Linked DNA regions of Sinorhizobium fredii NGR234. The protein of the gene in region 1 interacts with the protein of each later gene in a pairwise test. Links are inferred from orthologs where the notes say so. Each region holds a gene or a part of one and is shown in the gene's direction. Other genes may lie near its edges. The genes, in order: clpA and NGR_RS06965.

Evidence for each region.
Region 2: the proteins of clpA (region 1) and NGR_RS06965 interact in binary tests that used the Escherichia coli proteins (3 or more experiments, as listed by UniProt). The link is inferred for Sinorhizobium fredii NGR234 from one-to-one orthologs.

Annotation. Positions count from the first base shown.
Region 1 is NC_012587.1:1,359,929-1,367,536, forward strand. Bases 4,514-7,608 are described here. They hold clpA (ATP-dependent Clp protease ATP-binding subunit ClpA), read left to right. Parts: upstream 4,514-4,862; coding sequence 4,863-7,355; downstream 7,356-7,608. Other genes in these bases: clpS (ATP-dependent Clp protease adapter ClpS), read left to right, coding at 4,514-4,853; NGR_RS17905 (AzlC family ABC transporter permease), read left to right, coding at 7,443-7,608. In the rest of the region: NGR_RS17865 (FAD-dependent monooxygenase), read right to left, coding at 1-1,094; NGR_RS17870 (zinc-finger domain-containing protein), read right to left, coding at 1,122-1,367; NGR_RS17875 (alpha/beta fold hydrolase), read left to right, coding at 1,543-2,328; cysE (serine O-acetyltransferase), read left to right, coding at 2,451-3,278; NGR_RS17885 (DUF3126 family protein), read left to right, coding at 3,426-3,629; NGR_RS17890 (phasin family protein), read left to right, coding at 3,867-4,220; more of clpS, read left to right, coding at 4,500-4,513. UniProt on the Escherichia coli protein: ATP-dependent specificity component of the ClpAP protease. It directs the protease to specific substrates. It has unfoldase activity. The primary function of the ClpA-ClpP complex appears to be the degradation of unfolded or abnormal proteins.
Region 2 is NC_012586.1:1,462,711-1,470,694, forward strand. The notes cover bases 2,112-5,582. They hold NGR_RS06965 (hybrid sensor histidine kinase/response regulator), read left to right. Parts: upstream 2,112-2,412; coding sequence 2,413-5,382; downstream 5,383-5,582. Other genes in these bases: NGR_RS06960 (Glu/Leu/Phe/Val dehydrogenase dimerization domain-containing protein), read left to right, coding at 2,112-2,374. Outside these bases: more of NGR_RS06960, read left to right, coding at 725-2,111; NGR_RS06975 (IS4 family transposase), read right to left, coding at 5,707-6,870; NGR_RS06980 (Fic family protein), read right to left, coding at 7,356-7,984. UniProt on the Escherichia coli protein: Member of the two-component regulatory system UvrY/BarA involved in the regulation of carbon metabolism via the CsrA/CsrB regulatory system. Phosphorylates UvrY, probably via a four-step phosphorelay.

The DNA of each region.
Region 1 (7,608 bases):
AAGTCTCGCGCGACCCGTACCGGCCCACGGGCGTGATAGGCGAAACGGTTGAAGGCCGCGCGTTTGCGCACCCGGGAAATCCGAGCCCGGCGCGCCTGCTCGTACCGACCGAACGCGGCCGGAGCGTCGACACATTCGGCAAGACAACACGCCAGTTCGCTGGCATCCTCGATTGCCATCGCTGCACCCTGAGCAGCAAAGGGCGTCATTGCATGGGCGGCGTCGCCGATGAGGACAAGGTCTCGCCCATTGTGCCAAGCCCCCTCGTCGACGGTGCACAGGGGCCAATAGGTGGCTGACGCGGCGCTTTCGATCATTGAATGCAAATCCGGGTGCCAGGTCTCGAAAGCAACGGCAAATTCGCGTCGTCTTTCCCTAGAGTCTTTGCCTGTCCAGACGGCCCCGGCCGGCTTGCCACCAACAATCGCGACGAGATTGAAGCCGTCGATCTCGCGGAGCGGGTAGGCGACCAAATGCGCCTTTGACCCAAGGAAGGCAGTGACGCGATCTGCCGAAAGGTAGGCGGACGCTTCGGCGCGCGGCAGCAACAGCCGCCAGGCGATATTGCCCGAGAACCGGACGGTGCCGGCCCCGGCGATCGCGGTTCTTGCCTGCGACCAGAGACCATCGGCGCCGATGACCACGGAAGGACGGCGTCCGACCGCTTCCCCAACCGCAGCGGCCGGATCACCAGCAATTCGGGTTTCCAGATGGAGACGGCAGTGTGGCTCCGATCGTACGGCGTCCAGGAGGATTTTCTGCAGACTGGCGCGATGCAGCACCCCATAGGGGGCCGCCCAACGGCTCCTCGCTTTGGCACCAGTTGGAACTTCCGCGAGCGATCGCAGCGTGCGTCCGTCGACAAGCGCGATCGAGTCTGGTTCGCTCCACACGTCCTCAAGCGCAGGGAGCAGGCCGAGTTCCATCAGGATGCGCGAGGCGTTCGGCGACACTTGCAGCCCGGCGCCCACTTCGTCCAGGGCGTCCGCCTGCTCGAAAACATCTGCAGGAATCCCGTGCCGCGCAAGGCACAGCGCCATTGTCAGTCCGGCAATGCCGGCGCCAACGATCGCGACCGGTTCAGCCTTTTGCATCGGCGTCGCGCCAGCAGCTCGGGTTGGTCAGGCGGCCTTGGTCTCGAAGAGACAGCCCGGCGGGATTGTCTCGGTCGCCTTCAGGCTCGCATTGTAGCGATAGAGCGTCGAGCAATAGGAGCAGACCTTTTCGTTGTCGTCGCCCATGTCGATGAAGATATGGGGATGATCGAAGGGAACGGATGCGCCGGTGCACATGAATTCCTTGACGCCGATCTCGATGACCTGGTGCCCGCCGTCATTCTGGAAATGGGGGATGCTGTGGCCGGCCATGTCGTACTCCGATGAATGCAAGTCTGGTGTCGATTTTGCCGGCACCATAGTGAGCTTTGGTGCAAATGTGTAGCAACAATCACGACGCGCTTGTGGTTTTTGCCGGGGCGGGGGTTTTCGGCCATACCATTCCCGCCTAGTTTTGCGGCGAAAACGATCGATGTCTGGGAAAACCATGGATTTGACCCCTCCGCCATTCTCGCGCTTCACGCATGACGACCTGGAAATCGCCTATTTCGACGAGGGCGACCCGTCGGGAGATCCGGTGCTGCTCATTCACGGGTTTGCCTCGAGCGCCAACGTCAACTGGGTTTATCCCGGCTGGCTGAAGACGCTCGGCGATGCCGGCTATCGGGTCGTCGCGTTCGACAATCGCGGTCACGGCGCAAGCAGCAAGCCTTATGACGCCTCGGTCTACCATCCGCACCAGATGGCCGGCGACGCCGCCGCCCTTCTCGTCCATCTTGGCATCGGCGAGGCGCATGTCATGGGCTATTCGATGGGCGCGCGCGTCTCGGCATTTCTGGCGTTGCATCACCCGCATCGCGTCCGCTCGCTCGTGTTCGGCGGTCTCGGAATAGGCATGGTGACCGGGGTGGGGGATTGGGATCCGATTGCCGATGCGCTGCTGGCGCCGTCGCTCGAAGACGTGACGCATGCGCGCGGCCGCATGTTCCGCGCCTTTGCCGACCAGACGAAAAGCGACCGTCAAGCACTTGCCGCCTGCATTTCGACCTCGCGCGACCTGCTCTCCGCCGAGGATGTCGGGCGCATCGATGTGCCCGTTCTGATCGGGGTCGGCACCAAGGATGATGTCGCCGGATCGGCGCTGGAACTCGCCGCCCTGATGCCGCAGGCCCGGGCGCTGGATATCCCGGGCCGTGACCATATGCTGGCGGTCGGCGACCGCGTCTTCAAAAAGGCGGTTCTTGAGTTTTTCGGCGAGGTCGGTCGCGCATAGGCTCGTAGCGATCGCCGACTGAAACCCTGCGAGCCCATTTATGTCGTTCGGAAATTGCCCTATATAAGGGGCAGCGCGGGCAATAGATTGACCAGGCTATGTTGACAGGAAGGAGCGCGACTATGGTCGCCAAGACCGAACTTCGCCACACGGAACCGCTGAAAGCGGTCGACCCCATCTGGGACAGCCTGCGCGAAGAGGCGCGCCTGGCAGCCGAGCGCGATCCGATGCTTGCCGCCTTTCTTTATTCGACGGTGGTCAACCAGCATTCGCTGGAAGAGAGCGTGGTCTACCGGATCTGCGAGCGGCTCGACCATCCCGACCTGCAGGCCAATCTGCTCCACCAGACCTTCCTGGAAATGCTCGAGGATTGGCCTGAATGGAGCACGATCCTGCGCGTCGACATCCAGGCCGTCTACGACCGCGACCCGGCCTGCACGCGGTTCCTCGAGCCCGTGCTCTATTTCAAGGGCTTCCACGCGATCCAGACGCACCGGCTCGCCCACTGGCTCTGGACCCGCGGGAGGAAGGATTTCGCCCTCTATCTCCAGAGCCGCTCCTCGAGCGTCTTCCAGACCGACATCAACCCGGCCGCGCGCGTCGGGCGCGGCATCTTCCTCGACCACGCGACGGGTCTCGTCGTTGGCGAAACGGCGGTCATCGGCGACAATGTATCGATCCTGCACGGCGTGACCCTTGGCGGCACCGGCAAGGAGGGCAGCGATCGGCACCCGAAGATCGGCGACGGCGTGCTGATCGGCGCCGGGGCGAAAATCCTCGGCAATATCCATATCGGCCATTGCTCGCGGGTGGCGGCCGGATCGGTCGTGCTGAAGGCGGTTCCGCCGAAGACGACGGTGGCCGGCGTTCCCGCCAAGGTGGTCGGCGAGGCTGGATGCTCCGAGCCCTCGCGGCAGATGGACCAGATCCTGGCGAGCTTCGATATCTGAGGGCGCGCGCGGAAAAATCTCAGCGATAATCCAATGCGTTACGGCTATTCGCTATCATCTTCATGAGTGCGCGCCGGCGTGTGGGTTTACACCTGGCAACGCCGCATGCGAGAAGCGCCGCAAATCAACCGGATACGGAGAAGAGATTTGAAGCCCGAAGAAATCCGCAAGCTTGAGGCCTATTTCAAGCGCACTTTGAATCCCGCGATGGTCGTCAAGGCTCGTCCCAGGAAGGACGAATCCGCGGAGGTTTACCTTGGCGATGAATTCCTTGGCGTCATATTTCGCGACGAGGAAGACGGCGAGCTTTCCTATAGTTTCTCGATGGCAATCCTCGACGTGGACCTGTGATCGGAACGCCGCGCGGTCGATCGACAACTGCGCGCTCCATCATTCACTTAAGCCGGCCCTGAGCAACGGGCCGGCTTTTTCTTATAAAGTCATATTTTTACAGAAAATGGTCGGTCGCGGCCGGATCTTCATCAAGTCGTTGCAAGAATTGTGTTTTATTGCATCGCACACTGAACTTGACTTTTTGTGCAGTGCACCTAGACTGACGCTTGCCCACCGCCCACAAGGAGAAGCTTGATGTTTAATTTCGACGACGCAAACAAGAAAAGCAAGGAAGCACTGGACGTGGCCGTGAAGAGCTACTCGGCGCTGACCAAGGGCTATCAGGCCATTGCGACCGAAGCAGCAGACTACTCGAAGAAGTCCTTCGAAGACGGTATCGCCCATCTCGAAAAGCTGTCGGGTGCCAAGAGCCTCGAAGCAGCCTTCGAACTTCAGACGAACTATCTGAAGTCGAGCTATGAGGCTTTCGTCGCCGAAGCATCGAAGATCGGTGAGATGTATGCGGATCTCGCCAAGGACGCCTACAAGCCCTACGAGGCGCCGGTCGCCAAGGCAACCGCAGCCGTGAAGTCTGCTGCCGCCGCCTGACGATATAGACCATCGCTATCGCAAGAAGGCCGGTCGCGGTTGCCGCGGCCGGCCTTCTTGTTCTCGGCTGCTCCATTTATCGAGCCGCATCGACAGTTTGGGACAAGGCATAATGCCAATCACAATGGCCGAAGAAATTTGATCAATCTTGTGCTTGGCCGTGCGAATATGATTGCAGTGCGTCGGTTCGGTCTTAAAATCCAAGAACGAACCATTAGATAAAGGCAAGCAGGCCGCAGCCACCTTCATGGATTGCGGCTGTCAAGGGAATGAAACAGAATGATCGCCATGCCGGTCCGGATGCAGCAGGGAAGCGAAGGAAACGGAGGCGGCCCCAGTCGTGGCACGTCCGTTATCACACGCACCAAGCCGAAGACCAAGAAGCCGAGTTTGTACCGCGTTCTGCTTTTGAATGACGATTACACGCCGATGGAGTTCGTCGTCCATATCCTGGAACGGTTTTTTCAGAAGGACCGGGAACAAGCGACGGTCATTATGCTTCATGTCCACAACCACGGCGTTGGAGAATGCGGCGTCTTTACCTACGAAGTCGCCGAAACCAAAGTGACGCAGGTAATGGATTTCGCCAGGCAGCATCAGCATCCGTTGCAATGCGTCATGGAAAAGAAATGAGGAACTAACGTGCCAACATTTTCGCCCAGCCTCGAAAAGGCGCTGCATCAGGCACTGACTTTTGCCAACGAGCGCCATCATGAATATGCGACGCTCGAGCACCTGCTGCTGGCATTGATCGATGATGCCGATGCGGCGGCCGTGATGGGCGCATGCAATGTAAATCTGGAAACACTTCGCAAGACCGTGACGGACTATGTCGACAACGAATTGTCCAATCTGATCACCGGCTATGATGAAGACTCCAAGCCCACTGCCGGCTTCCAACGCGTCATCCAGCGTGCCGTCATCCACGTGCAATCCTCCGGCCGTGAAGAGGTGACGGGAGCCAATGTGCTCGTCGCCATCTTCGCCGAGCGCGAGAGCCATGCGGCCTATTTCCTGCAGGAGCAGGAAATGACGCGTTACGATGCGGTGAATTTCATCTCGCACGGCATCGGCAAGCGCCCCGGCAGTTCGGAGTCGCGGCAGGTGCGGGGCGCAGAAGATCAGGAGTCGGAGCAGAAGGCACCGCGCGAGAGCGAGGAAACCGGTCCGAAAAAGCAGCAGGATGCGCTGACGGCTTACTGTGTCAACTTGAACGAAAAGGCCAAGTCCGGAAAGATCGACCCGCTGATCGGCCGGCACGCCGAGGTAAACCGCACCATCCAGGTCCTTTGCCGCAGGTCAAAGAACAACCCGCTCTATGTCGGGGATCCAGGCGTCGGCAAGACGGCGATCGCCGAGGGTCTCGCCAAGCGCATTGTCGAAAAGCAGGTGCCGGAGGCACTTCAGGACGCCACGATCTTTGCCCTCGACATGGGGACGCTGCTCGCCGGTACGCGTTATCGCGGCGATTTCGAAGAGCGCCTGAAGCAGGTCGTCAAGGAACTCGAGGAATACCACGGCGCGGTCCTCTTCATCGACGAGATCCATACGGTGATCGGCGCCGGCGCGACATCGGGCGGTGCGATGGATGCATCCAACCTCCTGAAGCCGGCGCTCTCGTCCGGCTCGATCCGCTGCATCGGTTCGACCACCTACAAGGAGTATCGCCAGTTCTTCGAGAAGGACCGGGCCCTCGTCCGCCGCTTCCAGAAGATCGACGTCAACGAGCCGACGGTTGCCGACGCGATTGAGATTATGCGGGGGCTGAAGCCCTATTTCGAGGAGTATCACCACCTCAAATATTCGAACGAGGCGATCCGGGCGGCCGTCGAGCTTTCGGCCCGCTACATCAATGACCGCAAGCTGCCGGACAAGGCAATCGACGTCATCGACGAATCGGGTGCGGCGCAGATGCTTCTGCCCGTGCACAAACGCCGCAAGCTGATCACCGAAAGAGAGATCGAAGCGACGGTTGCTACCATGGCCCGCATTCCGCCGAAGTCGGTGTCCAAGGACGACGAAGCCGTTCTTGCCAACCTCGAGAAGGAGCTTCGGTCGGTCGTCTATGGGCAGGACCTGGCGATCGAGGCACTCGCCTCGTCGATCAAGCTCGCACGCGCCGGACTGCGCGAACCGAACAAGCCGATCGGCTGCTATGTGTTCTCCGGCCCGACCGGCGTCGGCAAGACGGAAGTGGCGAAACAACTGGCCACGTCGCTCGGCGTCGAACTGCTGCGCTTCGACATGTCGGAGTACATGGAGCGGCACACGGTTTCCCGTCTGCTCGGCGCACCGCCCGGCTATGTCGGCTTCGACCAGGGCGGTCTCCTGACCGATGGCGTCGACCAGCATCCGCACTGCGTGCTGCTGCTCGACGAGATCGAGAAGGCGCACCCGGATCTCTTCAACATCCTCTTGCAGGTGATGGATCACGGTTCGCTGACCGACCATAACGGCAAGAAGATCGACTTCCGCAACGTCATCCTGATCATGACGACCAATGCGGGCGCCTCCGACATGGCCCGGCCGGCGATCGGCTTCGGCTCGTCGAAGCGCGAGGGCGAGGACATCGAGGCTCTGAACAAGCTCTTCACGCCGGAATTCCGCAACCGGCTCGATGCGGTCATTCCGTTCAACTCGCTGCCGACACCGGTCATCCATCAGGTCGTGCAGAAATTCGTCATGCAGCTCGAAACGCAGCTGGCCGAGCGCAACGTCACCTTCGACCTCGCGCCGGAGGCAATCGCCTGGCTTGCGGACAAGGGCTACGACGAGAAGATGGGGGCGCGGCCGCTGGCGCGCGTCATCCAGGAAAACATCAAGAAGCCGCTTGCCGACGAAATCCTCTTCGGCAAGCTCAAGAAGGGCGGCGTCGTCAAGGTGACGATCGGCACGAAGGAGGACGGCACCAAGGGGCTGATCCTCGACGCCGTGCCGGAGACCGCACCGATCAAGCCGAAGGCGGAAGTGTCGCGGCCTGGCGGCAAGAGCGCCAAGTCGAAGAAATCGGAAGAGAAGGAGACCGTTGGCGCCGAGGCGGGTCCGAAACCGAAGCCGAAGAAGGCCGCCAAGGCCGCTTCGGAGGCGGCTCCGCTGAAGGGAAGAACGGTTCCCAAGGTCCCGCGCAAGAAATAGCGCAATCGCGATTTTCGCCTGACGGTGCCGGGTGGCTTCACCCGGCACCGTCTTGTTGAGGGGCGCTCCCCATTCCGCGTGATTTTCATGGATGATGTCGAAGACGAACGCTCAACGCTTGCCTGGTTTCTGACGGGTGCGAGGGGGATTTTCAGCCTTCCCGCCGTCATTCTGATGCTTTCTTTCGTCGGCTTCTGCTCCCTGACGGTCCAGGCGGGCATTCCGCCGGAGCAGGTGGTCTTCATGACCGGCA
Region 2 (7,984 bases), on another replicon or contig:
TGAAAGCGGGGATCATTCTACGCCGGCACGGGCGTGCAACAAACTTGGGGATGGTCGTGTCTGGCAATAAAAGGGGGGATGGCCGCGTGCGGCGGCCATCACGGATTGCTCGACGTCAGCGTGTGTTCACGCCTGGTCCTGGAATGCCTTCTCACGCGTCCGCCTGAACGAGGGCACGATCATCATGATGAGCAGCCCGGCGGTCGCCAACAGCGGCAAGAACCACGTCGAAGATGCAGTATTTGATGCTGTAAACCCCGACGCAGCAGAAGAGCAGGATAGCCGGATAAAGCAGACGATAAGACACTGTCAGCAGCTTCACCCACACCCCGATGAGCGGCAGGTTAATGACGACCAGCATCAAGTTGCCGACCCACCTGCTGGCGACGACGCCCCAGGTAGCCGATTCCTTGGCTTTGCCAGATCTACTCCGATCATCGTATCCTTCATCCACCGTCCTCTCTGTTCTGTGGCCTACACCACATCACCTTGACACATTGCGATGCCGTTAGGGCAGGACGGCAACCACCCCCATTTGCCAAGCGACAGTCGGTCTGGCGGCATTGCGCCTGAAGGTGTTGAGCCGACGTCGCGGGCTTCTACAGAACAGCCAGAAATCCTCCTCCGCCACTTGCGATGACCGGCAAGTAATCCTCGATCAAAATTCAGCCGTTGCGACAAAGCTGATATACTGCTGCGGCGGCCGCCTACAGGGAGGCAAAGCATGAGCGATCAAATTGTGCGCATATTGCTTGTCGAGGATAACCCGCTCCACGCAAAGTTGATCCAGAGGCTGCTCGACACCGAAATGCAGTTGCGCTGCGAGGTGGTGGCGGTGGATCATTTGTCCGACGGGCTTGGACAGCTTGAGCGGGGCGCGACTGATCTGGTGCTGCTCGACCTGATCCTGCCGGACAGCCAGGAGCTGGAGACGCTGTTCAGAATCCGATCGGCTGCTCCGGATGTCCCGGTGGTGATCCTGACCGGCCTCGACGATGTGAAGCTCGCGGCCCACGCGGTCGAGGCAGGTGCCAGCGACTTTCTCTTGAAGACGAGGCTCAACGGCGTCGCGCTCGACCGGGCAATCCGCTACACGCTGGCGCGCAAGCGCGCGCATGGCGGCGAGTGGGACTCGCCGATGTTCCGGCTCGCCCAGCAACAATTCCTGAAGGCCGCCCAGATCATGAATCTGGATGACAACATCCGCCAGCGGTTGCTGTTCCCGCAGCGCACCCAGGTGGTGTCGTTCCCGTTCTTCCGCGACGACCGCGCGCAGGTCGAGACCGTCTTCGGATATCGGGTGCAGCATGTCCTGACGATGGGGCCCACCAAGGGAGGCATTCGTTATCACGAGGATGTCGATCTTGGCGATGTCGCGGCGCTGGCGACCTTGATGACCTGGAAGTGCGCGCTGATGCGGTTGCCCTTTGGCGGCGCCAAGGGTGGTGTGCGGGTCGACCCAACCGGTCTTTCGAAAAGCGAACTGCAACGGCTGACCCGGCGCTATACCGCCGAGATCATCGACATCATCGGGCCGGACAAGGACATCCCGGCGCCTGACATGGGGACCGACGAGCAGGTGATGGCCTGGGTGATGGACACGTACAGCCAGCAGGTTGGCCACGCGGTTCCGGCGGTGGTCACAGGCAAACCGGTGGTGCTCGGGGGGTCGCTCGGACGCAAGGAGGCGACCGGGCGCGGGTTGGTCTATGTCATAGAAGCAGCCGCTGAGATGATCGGGTTGGACCTGGCCAAATCCTCAGCCGTGGTGCAGGGGTTCGGCAATGTCGGCAGCTTCGCCGCGCGTTTTCTGGCCGAGGCGGGCGTCAAGATTATCGCCGTCAGCGACATCTCGACCGGGCTCTACAACCGCGCCGGCCTGTCAGTGAATGCGCTCTTGGAGTATGTGGCCAAAAATCGGGCGCTGGCGGGCTTTCCCGATGCGGAGCCGATCTCAAACGCCGAGCTTCTGGAACTGGAATGCGATGTCCTGGTTCTGGCGGCGCTGCAAAATCAGGTAACCGCCGAGAACGCCGGAAGGATCAGGTGCCGGTTGCTCGCCGAAGGCGCAAACGGCCCGACCACGCTCGAGGCAGACGAGATTCTCAACGAGCGTGGCGTGCATATCATCCCCGACATTCTCGGCAATGCTGGCGGAGTGACTGTTTCCTATTTCGAGTGGGTGCAGGGTCTGCAGAACCTGACCTGGACGCTCGATGAAATCAATCACCGGCTCAAGGCGATCTTGCTCGATGCATTTGCGCGGACGCGGCGACGTGCGGAAGATGACCAGTCGGACTTGCGTACCGCTGCCTTGATCGAGGGGATCGCCCGCGTGACCCAAGCCAAGCTGCTGCGCGGTCTTTTCCCATAAGGCCCCTGAACATCCCACCCGGGCATGGAGGGATCTAAATGACCAGGAATACCGACGTCACTGACACGTTCCGCACCGAGCGCACGCTTGCGAAGCAGCTCGAAGCTGCCCAGGCTGCACAGGCTCGGGCAGAAGCGGCACGCGACAGTCTTCTGGATGGGATCGAGTCAGCTTTGGAAGGTTTCGTTCTTTATGATGCCGACGATCGAATGGTCGCATTCAACTCGCGCTTCGAGGAGCTGTTTTCGCCGAGAGTCAAGCTCGGAATGCGCTTCGAGGACCTGATCCGTTCCGCTGTGGAGCAGGGGGTGGCCCCAGTAGGCGAGTTGGGTGTGGAGGAGTGGGTCGCGCGACGCATGGAGCGCCATCGAAATCCGGGCCCACCATTCAAGCTCAGGCTTAACAACGGGACATGGATTCGCATTAGTGAGGGCCGGACCCGCGATGGCGGCCTGGTCGGCGCCTATACCGACATTACTGAACTTGAGGAACAGCGCGAGCATCTTGAGGAACTGGTCGAGACAACCGAGGCCGCAACCGAGCGAGCCAAGGCGGCGCAAAGGCAGCTCTTGGACGCAATCGAGTCGTCCCTCGAGGGCTTCGCCCTCTATGATGCCGACGACCGGCTGGTGGTCTACAATTCGCGCTACCGGGATTTCTTTTCAGGGCCGGAGCGTGCCGTCCTGCCTGCCGGACCATTTGCCGTCGAAACTCCGGGCACGCCGTTCGAGCTGGTGATCCGTACCTTTGCGGAAAGCGGCTTGTCGCCGCTCGACGGCCAGACGGTCGACGAATGGATTGCCCAGCGCCTCGAGCGCCATCGCAATCCGCGCGGGCCCTTTAATTTAATGCACAAGGATGGGACCACTATCCGCGTCAGCGAGCGCAAGACCAGCGACGGCGGAACGATCTGTGTCTATTCCGACATCACCGAGCTTGAAGAGCACCGCCATCGCCTGGAGGAACTGGTTGCCAAGCGCACGGCCAAGCTGGAGCGGCGCACGGAGCAACTGCGCAAGTCGCGTGAGGAGCTTGAGCGCGCCCGCGACGCGGCCGAGCAGGCAAGCATTGCCAAAAGTGAGTTCCTTGCGAATATGAGCCACGAGATTCGCACCCCCATGAACGGTGTGATCGGCATTGCGGAACTACTCGAAGGCACTGAGCTTTCCGAACAGCAGCGCAGGTACGTCTCGATCATCCTCCATTCCGCCGACACGCTGATGGACCTGATCAACGACATTCTCGACTTCTCGAAAATCGAGGCTGGCCGCTTGGAGCTCGAGACGATCCCGTTCGTGCTGCGCGACACATTGGGTGACACGCTGCAAACGCTCGCCAAACGCGCTGCCGACAAAGGCCTCGAGCTTGCCTGCCATATCCCTCCCGAGGTGCCGGATCACTTGATGGGGGATCCGACAAGGCTCCGGCAGATCATCGTCAACCTTGTCGGGAATGCGATCAAGTTCACCGAGAATGGCGAGGTCGTGGTTGATGTCACTTTGGTGGGCCAGGGGGACCACGGGGCGCACCTTCAGTTCGAGGTACGCGACACGGGCATCGGCATTCCGGAAGCACAGCAGGAGCGCATATTCGAGGCTTTCGCCCAAGCCGACGCCTCGACGACGCGGCAATACGGGGGCACCGGGCTCGGCCTGGCGATCGCCGCACAGCTTGCCGAGAAGATGGGTGGACGGATGCAGCTCGACAGCAAGCCCGGCGTCGGCAGCGTTTTCACCTTCGCAGCCGATTTCGGGCTCGCGCCGGAGGAAGGGAAGGCGCGCCCGGTGCGCGAGGCAGAGTTGCATGGTCGTCGCGTACTGGTGGTCGACGACAACGCCACCAATCGGCAGATTCTCGAGGAAATCGTCGTCAACTGGGGCATGATCCCGATTGTCGCAACAGACGGCATGGCAGCACTCAACGCACTCGAACAGGCATCCGGTGCTCTGCCGGACCTCGCGCTTCTCGACGTGATGATGCCCGGGATGAGCGGTTTCGAACTTGCGGCCTGTTTGCGGCTGCGCTCGGGTCTCAAGGATACCCGAATTGTCATGATGTCGTCCGCAGGCCGGCCGAGTGACGAGGCACTGCTGCAAAAGCTGGATGTCTCCAGATTGCTGGTGAAGCCTGTCAAACAGTCCGATCTCCTGAACGCGATCACCAACGCCCTTGGCGTCTCGATGCGGGAAGACGAGGGCGATGGTCCAGCCGGCGCGGCACGCCATCGGACCAGCCCGGGCCTCACCGTGCTGCTCGCCGAGGACGGCGCGGTCAATCGGCAGGTCGCGGTCGATCTTCTGACCAAGCGCGGGCACAGGGTCGTGGCCGTCGGGAATGGCCAGGAGGCAGTTGAAGCTGTCGAAAGGGGAGGTTACGACCTGGTGCTCATGGACGTGCATATGCCGGTCATGGACGGGCTCGCCGCGACCGCCGCCATCCGGGCGCTCATTCGGCCCGAGAGCGCCCGCGTGCCGATTGTCGCGCTGACCGCGAGCGCGACCGCTGCCGATCGCGAGCGCTGCGTCGCGGCGGGAATGGATGGCTACGTGACGAAACCATTCCGCGCCACCGAGCTGTTCCATGTGGTTGAACAATATGACCTCAAGCGGATACCGGAACCGAAAGAGCCGGCCGCCCATCAACCATTGGGTCTGGCGGCTGCGGACGCATCGGTGCTGGATTGGGAGCGTGCTCTGCGCAATCTCGATCGGAACGAGGCTCTGCTGCGCGAGTTGGCGGCAATGTTCCTTGTCGAGTATCCGAAGCTGGTCGCCGCAATCGACGCGGCGTATGCCGACGGCGATGCCGCGGAGTTGCGGCGTGCAGCCCACACCTTGAAGGGCTCGGCGGATGTGATCGGCGCTGATGGCGTGGCGATCGCAGCACAACGCGTTGCGGATTTGGGCCGCGAAGGCAATCTTGCATCCCTGCGAGAGGTCCGTGGCGCTATGACAGCTGAGCTGGCTCGCCTGCAGCCCTTGCTCCAAGCAGCGGCATCGGACGCTTAGTCCAAGCGCGCTTTGGCCCGATCGCATTAAGGTCCGTCAACCATCGCCTCAGCAGGCATGTACTAGATTGGGCCGCTGGTAGTTCTCCAGTCGCCGTAGAAGGCGTCCGGTGCGCGCAATGCGGGGCCATCGATATCGATTCCATGCCGCCGGCTACGATGATATCCGCATCGCCGGCCGTGATCTGCTGCATGCCAAGTGCCACGGCGCGGAGCCCCCGAACCGCAAAGCTGGTTCAAGCCGTCCTTTCCTACGGAAGTCCTGCCTTCATTGCTGCCTGGCCGGTTCTGCCCCTCGCCGGCGGCAGGGCTGTCCGGGGAAAGTTCAGGCATAGGCGAAGGCCATCTGGTTGGGGTTTGTTGTGGGTTTTGGTCGGCTTGGATTGACGGGCGGCGGCTTGTCGATGGCGGCAATGCATTTGCGCTGGAACAGGCATTGGGTGACGAGGTCGGTGAAGCGCAGGATCGGCAGGGTGAGGCGCCAGAGGCGGGTGGCGATGCGCAGCAGCGCATAGGCGACCATCGCGGCTAAGATCTGCAGGCGGATGGCGTTGTCGTTGTTGCCGAGGAACTTGCGGATCTTCAGGTGCTGCTTGATCCAGCGGAACAGCAGCTCGATCTGCCAGCGGCCCTTGTAGAGCTGGCCGATGGCGACGGCCGGGCGCTTGAGGTCGTTGGTCAGCAGCGTAATGGTGTCGCCGTCGGCGCGCTTGACGGTGATGCGGCGCAAGCCGATCGGCAGCTTGGAATCGCCCTTGCTGGCAAGGCGCACCCTGGCGTCCTCGAGAACCGTGAAGCCGTCGCCCTCGGCGGCCGTGATGCGCCGCTTGCGCACCACCTTCAGCGCCATATTGACCTTCGGGCGGGTGACGAAGACGGCCTTGGCGGCGGCGATCGCCGTCCACCAGCCATAATGGCAGTAGCCCTTGTCGAAGACGTAGGTGGCGCCTTTCTCGATCGTCACGGTGCGGCCGATCTGGGCGTCGTTGACGTTGGCGTCGGTTATGTCGAGGAGGCGCGGGCAATCGGCCTTGGGGTCATAGACGACATGCAGCTTCATGCCGCGGATGCGGCCGTTCGACTTGGCCCAGTCGCATAATTTGCCGAGCGGGATCGGCGTCGAATCGATCAGCCGCAGCATCTTGCTGCCGTCGCGGCGCGTCTGCCGGTCGAGCTGGCCGGCGACAAGCGCAAAAGTCTCGGCGAAGACGGCCACCGGCCGGCGGGCATTGGCATCCGACAGCGTCGAGCGCAGCAGCCGGGCGCTGCCGAGGTGGTAATGCTGCTGGGCGTTGGCATTCCAGCCCGCCTCCAGCCCGCGCAGGCTGGTCGCGGCGCTGAACTGGGCATAGATCAGCGCCACCAGATGGTCCCAGCTGGTGAAGCGCTTGTCATAGGCATCGCCGCCATGGCGATCGACAATCGCCTGGAAGCTGCGGCGATCAATGGCTTTCAGCAGCTGGCCGAAAATGCTAGGGCTGAACCGCATGCTCCGTCTCCTTTTCTGAGTCTCGACAACCAGAAAATAGACGGAAAACCGCCGTCTGACGGGGCATGCGCCTGCGGCATTTCGATTCACCCGGAAAGTTCCCCGGACAGCCCTGCGCCGGCGGGAAGAACTTGGCCGAGGATTACTTCGTCCACCTCTCCTGCGTCGACGCCCGCCCGCTCGAGCGCTGCCTTTTCCTGGGATCATCCAGTTGGCTGTATCGCCACCTTCGCTGACCTCCATGGCGCCGAGCACCGTCAAGTCTCCCGGGCTATTGGCCGCCGACTTCCAACCCCGGATGGGATCGACTACGTCCATCTTGTGCTCGAACCCGAACGACGGCAACGGCGACACTTTGCCGTCATAGTATGCGCGAAATCCGAACGACCGGCACGGGTCGAGGACGCGCCACTTTGCGCGGCTCGTTCCGAGGGGATGTTCGCGTCCTGCGCTGGAAGATCGCATAATGTATCGACCGGAACTCTCTAGCCGCTAGCTCCGTCGCTGAGTATTTCCATGTAGGCGCGGTAGACGAACACTCGGCCACGGCGCCGGCCTGTTGCTTCTTCAACGATCCCGAGTCTCCGGAGTTGATCGAGGGCCGCGTTGACGGTCGGCATTGTCAGCCCGCTCCGCTTCATTGCTGTGGAGGCAGTCAAGTAAGGGCTTGTGCGCATGGTTTCATGGATCTGGAGGACCGATCCCGTACGCTCAGCCTCTCTTATGATCCGTTCGCGGTCGCCCTCGAACAGTCGAGCAATTTGATTGGCAGTCTCAAACGCTTGTTCCGCTGTTTCGGCGATTCCGTCGAGAAAGAACTCGAGCCAAGCTTCCCACGTGCCGAATTCGCGGACTTCCTGCAGGAGGCGGTAATAGTCGGCCCTGCGGGATTTAAAATAGAGGCTGAGGTAAAGCAGGGGCTGTCGAAGTACGCCCGTGGCGCAAAGGAATAGCGTGATCAGGAGCCGACCGAGACGGCCATTGCCGTCCAGGAAAGGATGGATGGTTTCAAACTGGACGTGGATAAGCCCCGCTTTGATCAGAGGGGGAATGTCGGGCGTGTCCAGATGAAGGAACCTTTCCCATTCCCCCAGGCAACTCATGACTTCATTGG